Regions from separate parts of the Mesorhizobium sp. P2_C4 genome, predicted to be linked through region 2. Evidence: predicted binding sites of a transcription regulator. Region 2 holds the regulator's gene; the other holds the start of a gene.
The links. The regulator PhoB, encoded in region 2, activates phosphate uptake and scavenging genes when phosphate is short. The targets are predictions, from matches to a motif close to TGTCATNNANCTGTCAT.
Positions count from the first base shown of each region.

Region 1: the regulator PhoB is predicted to act here: its motif matches at 4,674-4,690, upstream of phnC (phosphonate ABC transporter ATP-binding protein).

Region 1 is NZ_JBFUDT010000009.1:81,931-89,600, reverse strand. Features, by position in the region: gene fosX (FosX/FosE/FosI family fosfomycin resistance hydrolase) at 1-356, shown strand, start outside; gene AC1DX6_RS26670 (hypothetical protein) at 353-625, shown strand; gene AC1DX6_RS26665 (alpha-D-ribose 1-methylphosphonate 5-phosphate C-P-lyase PhnJ) at 631-1,512, shown strand; gene phnK (phosphonate C-P lyase system protein PhnK) at 1,509-2,285, shown strand; gene phnL (phosphonate C-P lyase system protein PhnL) at 2,494-3,201, shown strand; gene AC1DX6_RS26650 (DapH/DapD/GlmU-related protein) at 3,198-3,812, shown strand; gene AC1DX6_RS26645 (DUF1868 domain-containing protein) at 3,915-4,625, shown strand; gene phnC (phosphonate ABC transporter ATP-binding protein) at 4,761-5,618, shown strand; gene phnD (phosphonate ABC transporter substrate-binding protein) at 5,767-6,675, shown strand; gene phnE (phosphonate ABC transporter, permease protein PhnE) at 6,731-7,670, shown strand, end outside.
Region 2 is NZ_JBFUDT010000007.1:110,602-118,271, reverse strand. Features, by position in the region: gene AC1DX6_RS24120 (ROK family protein) at 1-709, shown strand, start outside; gene AC1DX6_RS24115 (hypothetical protein) at 915-1,388, shown strand; gene phoB (phosphate regulon transcriptional regulator PhoB) at 1,536-2,225, opposite strand; gene phoU (phosphate signaling complex protein PhoU) at 2,245-2,952, opposite strand; gene pstB (phosphate ABC transporter ATP-binding protein PstB) at 2,994-3,818, opposite strand; gene pstA (phosphate ABC transporter permease PstA) at 3,836-5,152, opposite strand; gene pstC (phosphate ABC transporter permease subunit PstC) at 5,149-6,615, opposite strand; gene AC1DX6_RS24085 (PstS family phosphate ABC transporter substrate-binding protein) at 6,712-7,670, opposite strand, start outside.

The DNA of each region.
Region 1 (7,670 bases), on a different contig from region 2:
TCACTGGGATTTTCGACGCGCGCGAGGTCTATGCCAGCGACGCCGAGCAGTTTTCGCTGTCGCGGGAAAAATTCTTCCTGATCGGCGACATCTGGATCGCCATCATGCAAGGCCAGCCGCTACCGGAACGCAGCTACAACCACATCGCCTTCAAGATCGATGACGCCGATTTCGACCGCTACGCCGGGCGCGTCGGCAAGCTCGGCCTCGACATGCGCCCGCCGCGTCCGCGCGTCGAGGGTGAAGGCAGGTCAATCTATTTCTACGACGACGACAACCACATGTTCGAACTGCACACGGGCACGCTTAATGAGCGGCTGAAGCGCTACGCCAGAGGATTGGAGGCTGTGCAATGAATTCAGTGCCCGCCCCCATGGCCGCCACCGTCGTGGGAATGACCGCCATAGCTGCCATACCCGGAGTAGCCACCATTGCTGAGACCTACGGACTCACCGTGAGAGCCCTCTTTTGGCGCGAGCAGAATCATGCGCCGAAGGAAAAAGAGAACGACGCCGGCGAACACCAACAGCAGGATTCCGAGATGTATCCAACCGGTTTGGGTCATCCGATTTCGCCCCCGTTTCCGCGTCCTGGACGCCAATTTGATAGCACGATGTGGATGTGATCGCCATGACCGACATCGCCACCTACAATTTCGCCTATCTCGACGAACAGACCAAGCGGATGATCCGCCGGGCGATCCTCAAGGGCATCGCCATCCCCGGCTATCAGGTGCCGTTCGCCTCGCGCGAAATGCCGATGCCTTATGGCTGGGGCACTGGCGGCGTGCAGGTCACCGCTTCGATCATCGGCCCCGACGATGTGCTGAAGGTGATCGACCAGGGCGCCGATGACACCACCAATGCCGTGTCGATCCGCGCCTTCTTCAAGAAGGTCGCCAATGTTGCTGTCACCACCGATACCGCCAGCGCCACCATCATCCAGACCCGCCACCGCATCCCCGAACATCCGCTCAGCGCCGGACAAGTTCTGGTCTACCAGGTGCCGATCCCAGAGCCGCTGCGCTTCCTCGAGCCGCGCGAGACCGAGACGCGCAAAATGCATGCGCTGGAGGAATACGGCCTCATGCATGTGAAGCTCTACGAGGACATCGCCAGGCACGGCCGCATCGCCACCACCTACGCCTATCCGGTCAAGGTCGAGGGCCGCTATGTGATGGACCCGTCGCCGACGCCGAAATTCGACAATCCGAAGATGCACCAGTCACCGGCGCTGCAATTGTTCGGCGCCGGCCGCGAAAAACGCATTTATGCGTTGCCGCCTTTCACTGACGTCGTCAGCCTCGACTTCGAGGACCACCCTTTCGAGGTGCAGACCTTCGACCAGCCTTGCGCGCTGTGCGCGGCCGAGAATGTCTATCTCGACGAGGTCATTCTCGACGACCATGGCGGCCACATGTTCGTCTGCTCCGACACCGACCACTGCGAGAAACGCCGCGAAGAGGGCCATCGCGGTCACCTCTCACCCGAGATGATGGAGCCGGCAGAGTGACCGACGAACCGCTGCTGCGCGTTTCAGCGCTATCCAAATTCTACGGCTCGCGCGTCGGCTGCGAGAATGTCACCTTCGACCTGTGGCCCGGCGAGGTGTTGGCCGTCGTCGGCGAATCCGGTTCCGGCAAGACGACGCTGCTCAACTGCCTGTCGACACGGCTGTTGCCCTCTTCCGGCACCGCCAGCTACCGCATGCGCGATGGCCAGTTCCGCGAGCTCTATCGGATGAGCGAGGCCGAGCGCCGCTTCCTGATGCGCACCGACTGGGGCTTTGTCCACCAGAACCCGGCCGATGGGCTGCGCATGACGGTGTCGGCTGGCGCCAATGTCGGTGAGCGGCTGATGGCGGTCGGCGACCGCCACTACGGCAGGATCCGCGCCACGGCTGTCGACTGGCTATCGCGCGTCGAGATCGACGAGGACCGCATCGACGACGAGCCGCGCGCCTTCTCCGGCGGCATGCGCCAGCGCCTGCAGATCGCCCGCAACCTCGTCACCGGGCCGCGGCTGGTGTTCATGGACGAGCCGACCGGCGGCCTTGACGTCTCGGTGCAGGCCCGCCTGCTCGATCTGCTGCGCGGTCTGGTCACAGATCTCGGCCTCGCCGCCATCGTCGTCACCCACGACCTCGCCGTGGCGCGGCTATTGTCGCAGCGCATGATGGTGATGAAGGACGGCCGTGTCGTCGAAAGCGGCCTCACCGACCGCGTCCTCGACGACCCGCGTGCGCCCTATACGCAATTGCTTGTGTCCTCGATTCTGCAGGTGTGACGATGGCGCCAAGTCACCCCCCTCTGGCCTGCCGGCCATCTCCCCCTCAAGGGGGGAGATTGGCAGCTTTGCCGCCCAACCCTTTCTGCAACGGAAGAGACTGGCGAAACCGAAAGCGACAGCCGATCTCCCCCCTTGAGGGGGAGATGCCTGGCAAGGCAGAGGGGGGCGCTGTCCCGCCAACGAATGACGATTGGAGGACTTTCTGATGCCGACCCCTCTCGTTGTCTCCGATGTCGCAAAAAGCTTCACCATGCATCTGCGCGACGGCATCAAACTGCCTGTTGTCGCCGGCGTCTCGTTCTCGATTCGGGCCGGCGAATGCGCCGTGCTCGGCGGCCCCTCCGGCGCCGGCAAGAGCTCGATCCTGAAAATGCTTTACGGCAACTATGCCGTCGACGAAGGCCAGATCATTGTCCAGCACGATGCCGGCCTCATCGATCTGGCGATAGCCAGCCCGCGCACCGTGCTTGCCGTTCGCCGGCAAACGATCGGCTATGTCAGCCAGTTCCTGCGCACCGTGCCGCGCGTCTCCGCACTCGATGTCGTCGCCGAACCGCTGGTCGAGCGCGGCGAAGAGCGCGAGGCAGCCAGAGGCAAGGCACGCGCGCTGCTGGCGCAGCTGAACCTGCCGGAAAAACTCTGGGGGCTGCCGCCGGCGACGTTTTCCGGTGGTGAGCAGCAGCGCGTCAACATCGCGCGCGGCTTCATCACCGAACATCCGATCCTGCTGCTCGACGAGCCGACCGCCTCGCTCGACGCCAGGAACCGCGACGTGGTGATCGCGCTGATTGCCCAGAAGAAAGCGGCGGGCGTCGCTCTGCTCGGCATCTTCCACGACCACGACGTGCGCGAAGCGGTGGCCGACCGCATCATCGACGTGACCAATTTCGCTGCCGGAAAAATCGCCGCATGAGCAGGAAACTGTCGGAAGCGCCGCTGGTCCACGAGACGGCGCAGGTCGAGAATTCGAAGCTTGGCCGCTGGACCGAGATCGCCGACCGCAGCCGTGTCTCGGAGAGCATCCTCGGCGACTATTCCTACATGATGCAGGACTGCGCCGTCTGGTGCACGACCATCGGCAAGTTTTCCAACATCGCGGCCAGCGTGCGCATCAACGCCACCAACCATCCGACCTGGCGACCGACGCTGCACCATTTCACCTACCGCGCCTCGGACTACTGGGATGACGCCGAGCACGAGAGCGAATTCTTCGCGCAGCGCCGGGCCAGGCGCGTCACCATCGGTCACGACACCTGGCTCGGTCACGGCTCGACCATCCTGCCCGGCGTCACCGTTGGCGATGGTGCGGCGGTTGGCGCAGGTGCCGTGGTATCCAAGGACGTCGCGCCCTACACCATCGTCGGCGGCGTGCCGGCCAAGCCGATCCGCGAGCGCTTCGACCGCCGCACCGCCGAGCGCTACCAGGCGCTCGCCTGGTGGGATTGGGACCATGCCAGGCTGCGCGCAGCGCTGGATGATTTCCGCGAACTGGAGGCTGAGGCCTTTCTGGAGAAGTACGGCTGACATTGCCGCCTTCACATATGTGTCATCGCCACCGACGGGCACGCCCGTTTCATACCCTTGACACATGACTCGGACAGGAGGCGATCTTCCCAGGAGATCGCAATGCTCGACACCGTCAAACCCTCGCTCGCCGGATTCCTCGAAGGCACCAACCCCAACCCTCCAGTGCATCTCGGCACGCGCTACGACAGTGCAGGCAATTTCCTGTTCGAGCCCGGCAACACCGTGGTCAGCCATCTCGAAAACGGCTCGACTTCCGAAGCGGTGGTTGTCGAGGTGCGGGAACGGATGCGAGCGACGCCGGACGCCGACCGGCTGGCCTTCACGCCCGTCTCCAGCCTGCATATGACGCTGTTCCAGGGCATCATCGAACATCGCCGCCGGCTTCCCTATTGGCCTGGCGACGTGCCCCTCGACACCAGCATCGACGACATGACCCGCCTTTACCTGAACCGGCTAAATGGCTTCGAAGGCCGTGGCGCGTTCAAGGTCAAGGTCGTCGATGTCGTGCCGACCGGCCTGACCGTTGCCGGCGCCACGGACGAAGACAGGGCCGTCATGCTTGCCTGGCGCGATGCGCTGTCGGCGCCGTTCGGCTACCGGCACCCCGACCACGACACCTATGTGTTTCACATCACCTTCGCCTACCAGATCCGGCGCCTTGCCGACGAAAGGGCGGCTGCATGGCAAGACTTGTTCGATGATTGCCTTTCGCTCTTTACCCGGCACGCGCCGGTGATCGAGTTGCGAGCGCCGGCATTCTGCAGCTTCAGCGACATGAAGCATTTCGAGGAGCTGCTGATCCTGGGCTGACCGATCCGGATCGATCGCTGATGTCGCGCCTGTGGGTGGTAACAAAACTGACATCAATCCGACACCGCAGGTTCATGGCGCTGCGCTAGCGAGGGTTAACAGACCTTCAAACTGCGACTGGACCGGAACCTGCTCATGTCAGCAAGCTCAGCCACGCTTGAAATCCGCGGCGTTACCCGCCGATTTGGCAAGAACACCGCCGTCAGCGCGGTCGACCTATCTATCCCCCAGGGTCAGATGGTCGGCATCATCGGTCGCTCGGGCGCCGGCAAATCGACCCTTCTTCGCATGATCAATCGTCTCATCGACCCCAGCCAGGGGTCGATTTTTTTTGACGGCGCCGAAGTTTCCGGCCTGCGCGGTTCGCCGCTGCGGCGCTGGCAGCGCGATTGCGCCATGATTTTTCAGCAGTTCAACCTGGTGCCGCGCCTCGACGTGCTGACCAATGTGCTGCTCGGCAAGCTCAATCATCGCTCGACCCTGACCAACCTGTTCGGTGTCTTCTCCCGCGGCGAGTGCGCCGAGGCGGTCGCCGCCCTCGAGCGCCTCGACATCGCCCGCACCGCGCTGCAGCCGGCCGGCACCTTGTCCGGTGGCCAGCAGCAGCGCGTCGCCATTGCCCGCGCCATGATGCAGCAGCCGAAGGTGATCCTGGCCGACGAACCGATCGCCTCGCTCGATCCGCTCAACGCCAAGGTGGTGATGGATTCGCTGCAGGACATCAATCTGCGTGAAGGCATCACCGTCGTCACCAATCTGCACACGCTGGACACCGCGCGCAGCTATTGCAACCGCATCATCGGCATGGCCGCCGGCAAGATCGTTTTCGACGGCCCGCCGGAAGACCTCAACCGCGAAGCCGTGCGCCTGGTTTACGGCGCCGACGCCAACGGCGCCGAGATCTCCGAGGCCATCACCTCCACCAGCATCGCCTACAAGCAAAAGATCGCCGCATCCGCCAGCCCGCTCGAGCCCGCATTCCCTGGCTACTGAGTCCATGATCCCGAAAAGTGGACACCGGTTTTCGGGAGAGATCATGGACAAGCAAACGAGCGGCTTGGATCGCCAGCCAGCGTCAAAGGCACCTGTCAAAATTCGAACGCACCCGGCGCGACGCCGGGACCAACAGGAGAGACATCAAATGTTCAGGAAGATGGTTTTTGGCGCCGTTTCATTGTTCGCCATCGCAGCGAGCGCCGCTCACGCCGCCGATATCAAGGAATTCCGCGTCGGCATCCTTGGCGGCGAGAACGAAACCGACCGGCTGCGCAACTACCAGTGCCTCGCCGATCATCTGAAGACCGAATTCGGCTTCGAAAAAGTGTCGCTGTTCCCGGCTGCCGACTATGATGGCGTCATCCAGGGCCTGCTTGGCGGCACGCTCGATTTCGCCGAGCTTGGTGCTTCCGGCTATGCCAGTATCGCTCTCAAGGACCCGAAGGCGGTCACCCCGATCCTCACCACCCAGCAGACCGACGGCGCCACCGGCTATTATTCGATCGGCCTGGCGCTCAAGACGTCCGGCATCACCGACATCAAGTCGGCCAAGGGCAAGAAGCTCGGCTACGCCGATCCGGACTCGACCTCGGGCTACCTGATCCCGCTGACCCAGATCCCGAAGGACACCGGCGCTTCGAACGAAGCCTTCTTCGCCTCCACCCAGTTCAATGGCGGCCATGAGAACAACATCCTCGCCGTCCGCGACGGCAAGGTCGACGTGGCGGTGGACGATTCCTCGGGCATCGGCGACTTCAAGAACGGCTACACCTCCGGCACCTTCCACAAGGAAGTCGCCAAGGGCGCCGTCGACCCCAACGACTTCGTCGAAGTCTGGCGCTCCGGCCTGATCCCGAACGGCCCGCTGGTCGTTCGCACCGAGCTCGGCACTGAGATGACCACCAAGCTCGCCAACTTCTTCACCGAGTTGCCCAAGAAGGACAAGGCTTGCTTCGAAGGCGTCGAAGGCGGCGATTTCACTGGCTACGTTCCGGTGAAGCCGGACTTCTACAACGTCATCGTCGAAGCCCGTAAAGCCGCGATCGGCGGCTGACGGCATCAGGAAAAGGGCGGTGCCTCCAGCGCCGCCCTTTTTGCATGTCCCGATCATGACCATCTCAGCGACAATCCATTCAGACGCGACCCGCCGCACGGCTGACGCCTGGCGGCGCCAGACGTCCTTGCGCCGGCTTTACACCGCCATCGGCATCGGTCTGCTGCTGGTCGCCATGCTCGGCACCATGTGGTTCGCCGACGAAGCCAATGCCGGCCACTTCTGGGACCGGCTGCCGCACATACTGGATTTCCTCAGCTGGCTCATCCCCAAGGACTGGAACGATGTCTGGCGGGCGCTTTTCGACGTCGCCTCACCGCATGACACCGGCACCCAGGAGTTCAATTTCCCGCTCGGCCGTGTCTATGTCTGGGGCGGTTTTTACGTCCCCGAATATTTCGAGCTGATGCTGACCACCGTCAACACGGCATTGGTCGCGACCTTCATCGGCTTCATCTTTGCCGTGCCGTTCTCCTTCATCGCGGCGCGCAATCTGACGCCGAGCCCGGCGCTCAGGCTCGTCGTCAAGCGCTTCATGGAATTGCTGCGCGCCTTCCCGGAGATCGTCATTGCCGGACTGTTCGCGGCCATCGTCTCGGTCGGCCCGGTCGCCGCCATCATCGCCATCGGCCTGCATTCGATCGGCGCGCTCGGCAAGCTGTTCTACGAGATCAACGAGAACATCGACATGCGCGCCGAGGAAGGCCTGAGGGCGGTCGGCGCCAACTGGTTCGAGCGCGTGCGTTTCGCCGCGCTGCCGCAGGTGCTGCCCAATTTCATGTCCTACACGCTGCTCAGGATCGAGATCAACGTCCGCATCTCGACCATCATCGGCGCCGTCGGCGGCGGCGGCATCGGCGAGGAACTGAAGCTCTCGATCTCGCGCGGCTTCGGCGCCAAGACGCTGGCGCTGGTGCTTCTCCTGTTCACCACCATCTTCATCGTCGACCAGTTCTCCGCCTGGCTGCGCCGCAAGCTGGTCGGCGAGCAGGCTT
Region 2 (7,670 bases):
CATACTGGAAGCGGAATTCGGCATTCCCGCCACCATGGAAAACGACTGCAACATGATGGCGGTGGCGCTGCAGTGGCGCGATCCGGTCCGCTACCGCGACGATTTCATCGCCATCCTGCTGTCGCACGGCATCGGCATGGGACTGGTGCTGAAGGGCGAGCTGTTCACCGGCACCCATTCCTCGGGCGGCGAATTCGGCCACATGATCCATCGGCCGGGCGGCGCGCTGTGCCGCTGCGGGCGGCGTGGCTGCGTCGAGGCCTATGCCGGCAACTACGCCATCTGGCGCAACGCCAGGCAACTGGGCGAGGACGCCGAGCCGGTCGCTGATGTCAGCGACGCCGACATGCGGGCGCTCGCCACCGCGGCACGCGAGAAGGACGGGCCGGAGCGCGAGGCCTACCGCAAGGCCGGCGAAGCCCTCGGCTTCGGCCTCGGCAGCCTGTTTGCGCTGATCGATCCGGCACCCGTCGCCATGGTCGGCGTCAGCGCCGCCGCCTTCGACCTGATAGAACCGGCATTGCGCGAGGCCATCGCCCAGACCGCCGGCGGCCAGCATTCGAAATCGATCTCCTTCGACACCGAGCCGAACGAATTGCCGCTGATCCGCGAAGGCTGCGCGATGCGGGCACTGAGCTTCGTCGACCAGGAGATTTTCGCGCCGGGCGGGCAGACGCGAGCTGGCACCATCGGGAAAGACGTGGCCTGAAATCGAAATATCAGATCGCAACCGGGGATGGGTTGAGATTCAGGTTGGTCCGGGGGCCATTCCACAGTGACCCGCGCGAACGTTTCTTAGCAAATGATTATCCGCATCCTTGGGCTTTTTACAATCCGATAGACGAAGAGCAATGCAATGCTAGATTGCATGCCACCATAGCCGTATCAAAGAACGTGGCAGGATGTTCAATCGCATGATGGCGGCATATCGGTTGGCTGCAGCAACCAGCCCCCTCCTCAAAAGCCGGACCAGATATCTGCCGGCGCTTTTCTCGATTTCCGTGTGGCTATTGCTTGGCAGCACCGCCGCCGCCCAACACCCTGGTCCAGGCTGCCCGGTTGGCCAATTGATAGATGCCAGAGAAGCATGGGGGAAATTCACCTCCAATGATGAGGCGACGGAATTTGCCAGACGTAAGTTCCTGGCCCTTGGCGCGGAAGAGTTCACAAAATGGCTATCGTGCCAGAGTTTTGATGTGCGCGTTAGTCCAGGCCGCGGAACGACCACGAATATTCAAGCAAGCTTTATGCCACTCAGGAAAGACGAAGGTCTTTGGGTGCCCAGTGGAGTTTACTACTGGCTTTTTCCTCCAGGCCGTCACTCCATAGAAGCGCATATCGAAAAGGGACGATTGATAGACATTTTTGCTATCGCCGAGAGCGAATAGAGAGAACAAACGATCCGACGATCCTCAAGTTGCACCTCTCAGTCACTCAGATATCGGTCGCATTTTTTGGTCATTCAACATCAAGCCGGACGAATGGGCTGACCACTTCAACGACACTGGATATGCTTCCGTCGAAACTGAAGGGCTTCAGTCTTCCCGAATAGCGTAACCAGCGCCGCGGATGGTGCGGATGACGTCGGGCATGCGGCCATTGTTGACCGCCTTGCGCAGCCGCCCGACATGCACGTCCACCGTACGTTCGTCGATGTAGATCGTCTCGCCCCAGACATTGTCGAGCAGCTGGCTGCGCGAGAACACCCGGCCGGGATGACGCATCATGAATTCGAGCAGCCGGAATTCGGTCGGCCCGAGCCGGATTTCGCTCTTCTTGCGATAGACGCGGTGCGATTCGCGATCGAGCACGATGTCGCCGACCTTGAGCACGCTGGACAGCACTTCCGGTTTGGCGCGGCGCAGCAGCGCCTTCACCCTGGCCATGAACTCTGGCGTCGAAAACGGCTTGACCAGATAATCGTCGGCGCCGGTCGACAGGCCGCGCACGCGGTCGCTCTCCTCGCCGCGCGCGGTCAGCATGATGATCGGCAGCCGCTCTGTTTCGGGCCGCATCCTGAGGCGCCGGCACAGCTCGATGCCGGAAACCGCCGGCACCATCCAGTCCAGCACCAGAAGATCGGGCACGTTTTCCTGCAGCCTAATCTCGGCCTCGTCGCCGCGCGTCACCACCTCGACCTGGTAACCTTCGGATTCGAGATTGTAGCGGAGGAGCACGCCTAGCGGCTCCTCGTCCTCCACCACCATGATGCGTGGCGCGATCATCGACTGGTCACCTTTGTCGTCATGCCGCCGGCGCGGACATCGCCGTCTCGTCCTGCTTTGGACGATTGGCGGGCAATTGCGAGCCGGTCAAAACATAGTACGCATTTTCGGCGATGTTGGTCACGTGGTCGCCGATGCGTTCGAGGTTCTTGGCGCAGAACAACAGATGCGTGCACGCGGTGATGTTGCGCGGGTCTTCCATCATGTAGGTCAACAGCTCGCGAAACACCGAGGTGTATTTGACGTCGATGCGCTCGTCGTCGTTTCTGAGCTTGGCGAGCGCTGCCGCATCGGCGGCGGCATATTCCTCGACCACCCCTTGCACCTGGATGAGCACCAGCTGAGCCATCGCATCGATGGAATGCGACAGGTCACGCGGCGTGACGCTGAGGCCGACGGTGCCGACGCGCTTGGCGATGTTCTTGGCGAGGTCGCCGATGCGCTCAAGGTCGCCGGCCATGCGGATCGAGCCGACCACTGCACGCAGATCGTTGGCCATCGGCTGGCGCTTGGCGATCAGCGTGATGGCGCGGTCGTCCAGCTCACGCTGGCGCGCATCCATGATGGCGTCGTCGGAGACGACGCGCTGTGCCAGGGCATTGTCCGAAGTGAGCAGCGCCTTGGTCGAGCCGCTGACCATCGAGCCGGCGAGATCGCCCATGTCGCGGATCAGCTTGCTGATCTGTCCCAGCTCTTCATCGAAAGATGCGACGGTATGTTCACCCATGATCCTAGTCCTCGTGCCTGAAACTTCGCTGTCGGAACCGCTCAGCCGAACCGGCCGGTGATATAGTCCTGGGTGCGCTTGTCGTCGGGGTTGGTGAACATCTTGTCGGTTGCGCCCTCCTCGACGAGATAGCCGAGATGGAACATCGCCGTGCGCTGCGACACGCGCGCCGCCTGCTGCATCGAATGGGTGACGATGACGATCGTGTAGTTCTGGCGCAGCTCGTCGATCAATTCCTCGACACGTGCGGTGGCGATCGGATCGAGCGCCGAACAGGGCTCGTCCATCAGGATCACCTCGGGCGACACGGCAATGGCGCGCGCGATGCACAGACGCTGCTGCTGGCCGCCGGAGAGGCCGGTGCCGGGTTCCTGCAGACGGTCCTTGACCTCGTTCCAGATCGCCGCCTTCTTCAGGCTCGACTCGACGATCTGATCCATGTCGGCCTTGCGCTTGGCCAGTCCGTGGATGCGCGGGCCATAGGCGACGTTCTCGTAGATCGACTTCGGGAACGGATTGGGCTTCTGGAACACCATGCCGACGCGCGCCCTCAGTTCGACGACGTCGATGCTCTTGTCGTAGATATCTTCTTCATCCAGCGTGATCTTGCCGGTCACCCGCGCCGAATCGATGGTGTCGTTCATGCGGTTGAGGCAGCGCAGGAAGGTGGATTTGCCGCAGCCCGAGGGGCCGATCAGTGCCGTCACCTGGTTGAGGCGAACGTCGAGATTGACGTCGAACAACGCCTGCTTCTCGCCGTAGAACACGCCGACCTTGTCGCCGCGCATTTTGATCACTTCGTTCGACTTGGCGTTCATTTTATCGCCCACAGCGTTTTCAAGGGACTGTTCGGTCATGATGTTCATACCAAAATGCCTTTTTTCTACCAGCGCCGCTCGAACCGACGCCGAAGCACGATCGCGGTGATGTTCATGGCCATGAGAAAGACCAGCAGGATGATAATGGCGCCGGACATGCGCTCGACGAAGGCGCGTTCAGCCTCGTTCGCCCACAGGTAGATCTGCACCGGCAGCGCCGTCGACGGATCGAAAGGTGTCTTCGGATAGTCGGCGACGAAGGCGACCATGCCGATCAAAAGCAGCGGCGCGGTTTCGCCGAGCGCGCGCGCCAGGCCGATGATGGTCCCGGTGAGAATGCCGGGGGCGGCAAGCGGCAGGATATGCTGGAACACCATCTGCATCTTGGAAGCGCCGAGACCAAGTGCTGCCGCGCGGATCGAGGGCGGCACGGCGGCAAGAGCCGCGCGCGTCGCGATGATGATCGTCGGCAGCGTCATCAGCGTCAGCACCAGGCCGCCGACAAAAGCGGCGGAACGCGGCATGCCGAGGAAATTGATGAAGACGGCAAGGCCGAGCAGGCCGAAGACGATCGACGGCACCGCGGCCAGATTGTTGATGTTGACCTCGATCAGGTCGGTGAAGCGGTTCTTCTTGGCGAATTCCTCGAGATAGATGGAGGCGGCGACGCCGATCGGCAGCGCTAGCAAAAGCACGATCACCATCATGTACAGCGAACCGATAATCGCCACGCCCATGCCGGAGGTTTCCGGACGGCTGGAAGCGCCGTAGGTGAACAGGCCGGTGTTGAAGTGCTCGGCCATCACGCCGTCCGCCTTGAGCTTGTTCATCCAGGCGATCTGCTGGTCGGAAACTTTGCGGCGTGCTTCTTCGACGCTGAGGTCGATCTGCCCCTTGAAGGCCGAGTCGAGATTGGCGGCGGCAAGGATGTTGACGTCGCGCGTCGTGCCGATGACCGACGGGTCGGCGGCGACAATGTCGCGCAGCTGGACACGGGCGCCTTCGGACAGGAAACCCTTGAGCTTCTGGATCGAAGGCTTGTCGTCGGGAGAAATGCCCAGCTTGGCGATCAGCGCGTTTTCGGCAAGCTTGGGATAGTTCGCCTTGATCAGCACATTCGGATCGGTGGCGCGTTTGTTGGAAGGATCGATCACCTTCGCGTCGAAGCTGATCGGCAGCGACACCGTCGTCTGCCAGAAGGCGGTGTAGCCCTTCGAGACGATGGTGACGAGGATGATGGCCAGGAAGGCGAGGCCGACGGAAATCGCCAGCATGCCATAGATGCGGAAGCGGCGTTCGGCGGCATAGCGGGCCTTCAGGCCAATGTCGCGGCGCGGATGAGCGGCGGCCCGGACCATTGAGTCCATGGGAATGTCGGTCATTCGTACTGCTCCCGGTATTTGCGCACGATGTACAGCGCGACGATGTTCATCACCAGCGTCAGCGCGAACAACGTCAGGCCGAGCGCGAAGGCGACCAGCGTCTGCGGCGAATTGAACTCGAGATCGCCGGTCAGCTGGTTGACGATCTTGACGGTGATGGTCGTCATCGCCTCGAATGGGTTGATGGTGAGATTGGCAGCGACGCCTGCCGCCAGCACGACGATCATCGTCTCGCCTATGGCGCGCGAGGCGGTCAACAGGATGGCGCCGACGATGCCGGGAAGTGCCGCCGGCAGGATGACGCGCTTGATCGTCTCGGAGCGGGTCGCGCCGAGGCCGAGCGAGCCGTCGCGCATGGCGCGCGGCACCGCGGTGATGATGTCATCGGATAGCGAAGACACGACCGGGATCAGCATGACGCCCATGACCAGGCCGGCGGTGAAGATGCTCTGGCCCTGGATGAAGGGCGAGCCGCCGGTCAGCGCAGCAGAGAGATCGCGCAGGAACGGCCCGAGCGTGACGACGGCGAAGATGCCGTAGACGATGGTCGGTATGCCGGCGAGCAGTTCCAGCGCGGGCTTGACCACCGAGCGCAGCCGGGGCGTTGCGTATTCGGCCATGTAGACCGCCGACATCAGCCCGATCGGCACTGCGACCACGAGCGCGACCGCGGCGATATAGAGCGTGCCGGCAAGCAGCGGGATCAGGCCGAACTGGCCCTGGCTGCCGCCCGAACCGGCAGCGGAGAAACGCGGGTCCCAGACCGTGCCGAAGAAGAAACTCGTCGGCGACACGCTTTCGAAAAAGGTGATCGTCTGGAACAGCATGGAAAGCACGATGCCGACCGTGGTCAGGATGGCGATGGTGGAGGCGGCAAGCAGGCCCCACAGCATCAGCCTCTCGACATTGTTGCGCGCCCTGGCGCGCGGCGCGATTTGCCTCAGCGCATAGAAGGCGCCGGCGATGGACAAGGCGAAGGTGACAATTGCGCCAAACAGGCCAAGCCGGTTCTGCACCGCGTTCGCCTCGACGGCGATCGGGATCATGTAATCCTGGGTGTCGGTCGCCAGCGCCACGCCCTTGGCGGCGAGCATCGGCTGCAGTTCAGCGAAAGTGGCTGGCAGCGCGGCCAGCGTGTTCGCGTCGAGCTGGCGCAGCCCTTTGGCAAGGCTCTTCACCAGGCTGATGTCCAGCGCTTCGCTGGCAACCTTGCTGTCGGCGGTCCGCTCGGGCAAGGCGGCGTGAATGTGACGGTCGAGATAGACCGAAGAGCCGACGTTCCAGACGGCAAGCAGCAAAAGAGCGGGCAGAACGGCGAGCAGGAACGCCCACCAGCCGTGATAGTGGGCGCGTGAATGCGGCTTCACCGTGCCATTGTCCTGCGCTGAAGCACGCTGCCGGCCGATAAAGAACGCAACCAGGCCGATGGCAACGATAATGGCGAGTACGAGCAAGGACGACATCACCCACCCCAAGGAAAATTCAAAGCGCCGCCGCCATTGCGGCAGGCGACGAAACCAGGGCGCGGACTTGGCCCGCGCCCTGGTTCGGTAGACTGATTACATCGTCTTTCCGGCGGCGAACGCGTCACGCTGGGCCTGACGCTCTGCGTCGGGAGCCGCAACGAGGCCGTATTCGGCGAGCGGGCTTTCCGGGCCGACCATCTGGTCGTCAAGGAAGAACTCGACATATTCCTTGAGGCCGGGAACGACGCCGAGATGCGCCTTCTTCACGTAGAAGAACAGCGGGCGCGACACCGGATACTCGCCGCTGGCGATGGTCGCGGTCGAAGGCACGATGCCCTTGACGGTAGCAACCTTCAGCTTGTCGGCGTTGTTTTCGTAGAAGGCTAGGCCGAACACGCCGACGCCGGTCTTGTTGGAGTCGATGCGGGCGAGGGTCTCGGTATAGTCGCCGTCGATGTCGACGGCCTTGCCGTCCTTGCGGATGGCGATGCAGGTCTTGCCGACTTCCTTGTCGTCGCTGATGCCGGTCGCCTTGATGGCGGCCTTGTCGCAGCCGGCGTCGAGAAGCTTGCTCTCGAACACTTCACGCGTGCCGTGCTTTTCGCCCGGAATGTAGGCGGCGATGTCCCAGTCGGGCAGCTTCGGATTGACCTGGCTCCACTTGGTGTTCGGATTGTCGACGAGCTTGCCGTCGACAACCAGCTTGGCGGCCAGCGCCTTGTAGATGTCGGCGGGAACCAGCGCCCAGTCCGGGCCCTTGATGTCGGTGGCGAAGACGATGCCGTCATAGCCGATGCGGACTTCCTGGATTTCCTTCACGCCGGCGTCGGCGCAGGACTTGATCTCGTCCGGCTTGATCGGGCGCGAGGAGTTGGCGATATCGATCGTGTCTTCGCCGACGCCCTTGCAGAATTCCTTGATGCCGGCGCCGCTGCCGCCGGACTCGACAACCGGGGTCTTGAAGTTGGTAAAGGTTTCGCCGAACTGCTCGGCGACGATCTTGGCATAGGGTAGCACGGTCGACGACCCGGCGACCTGGATCTGGTCGCGCG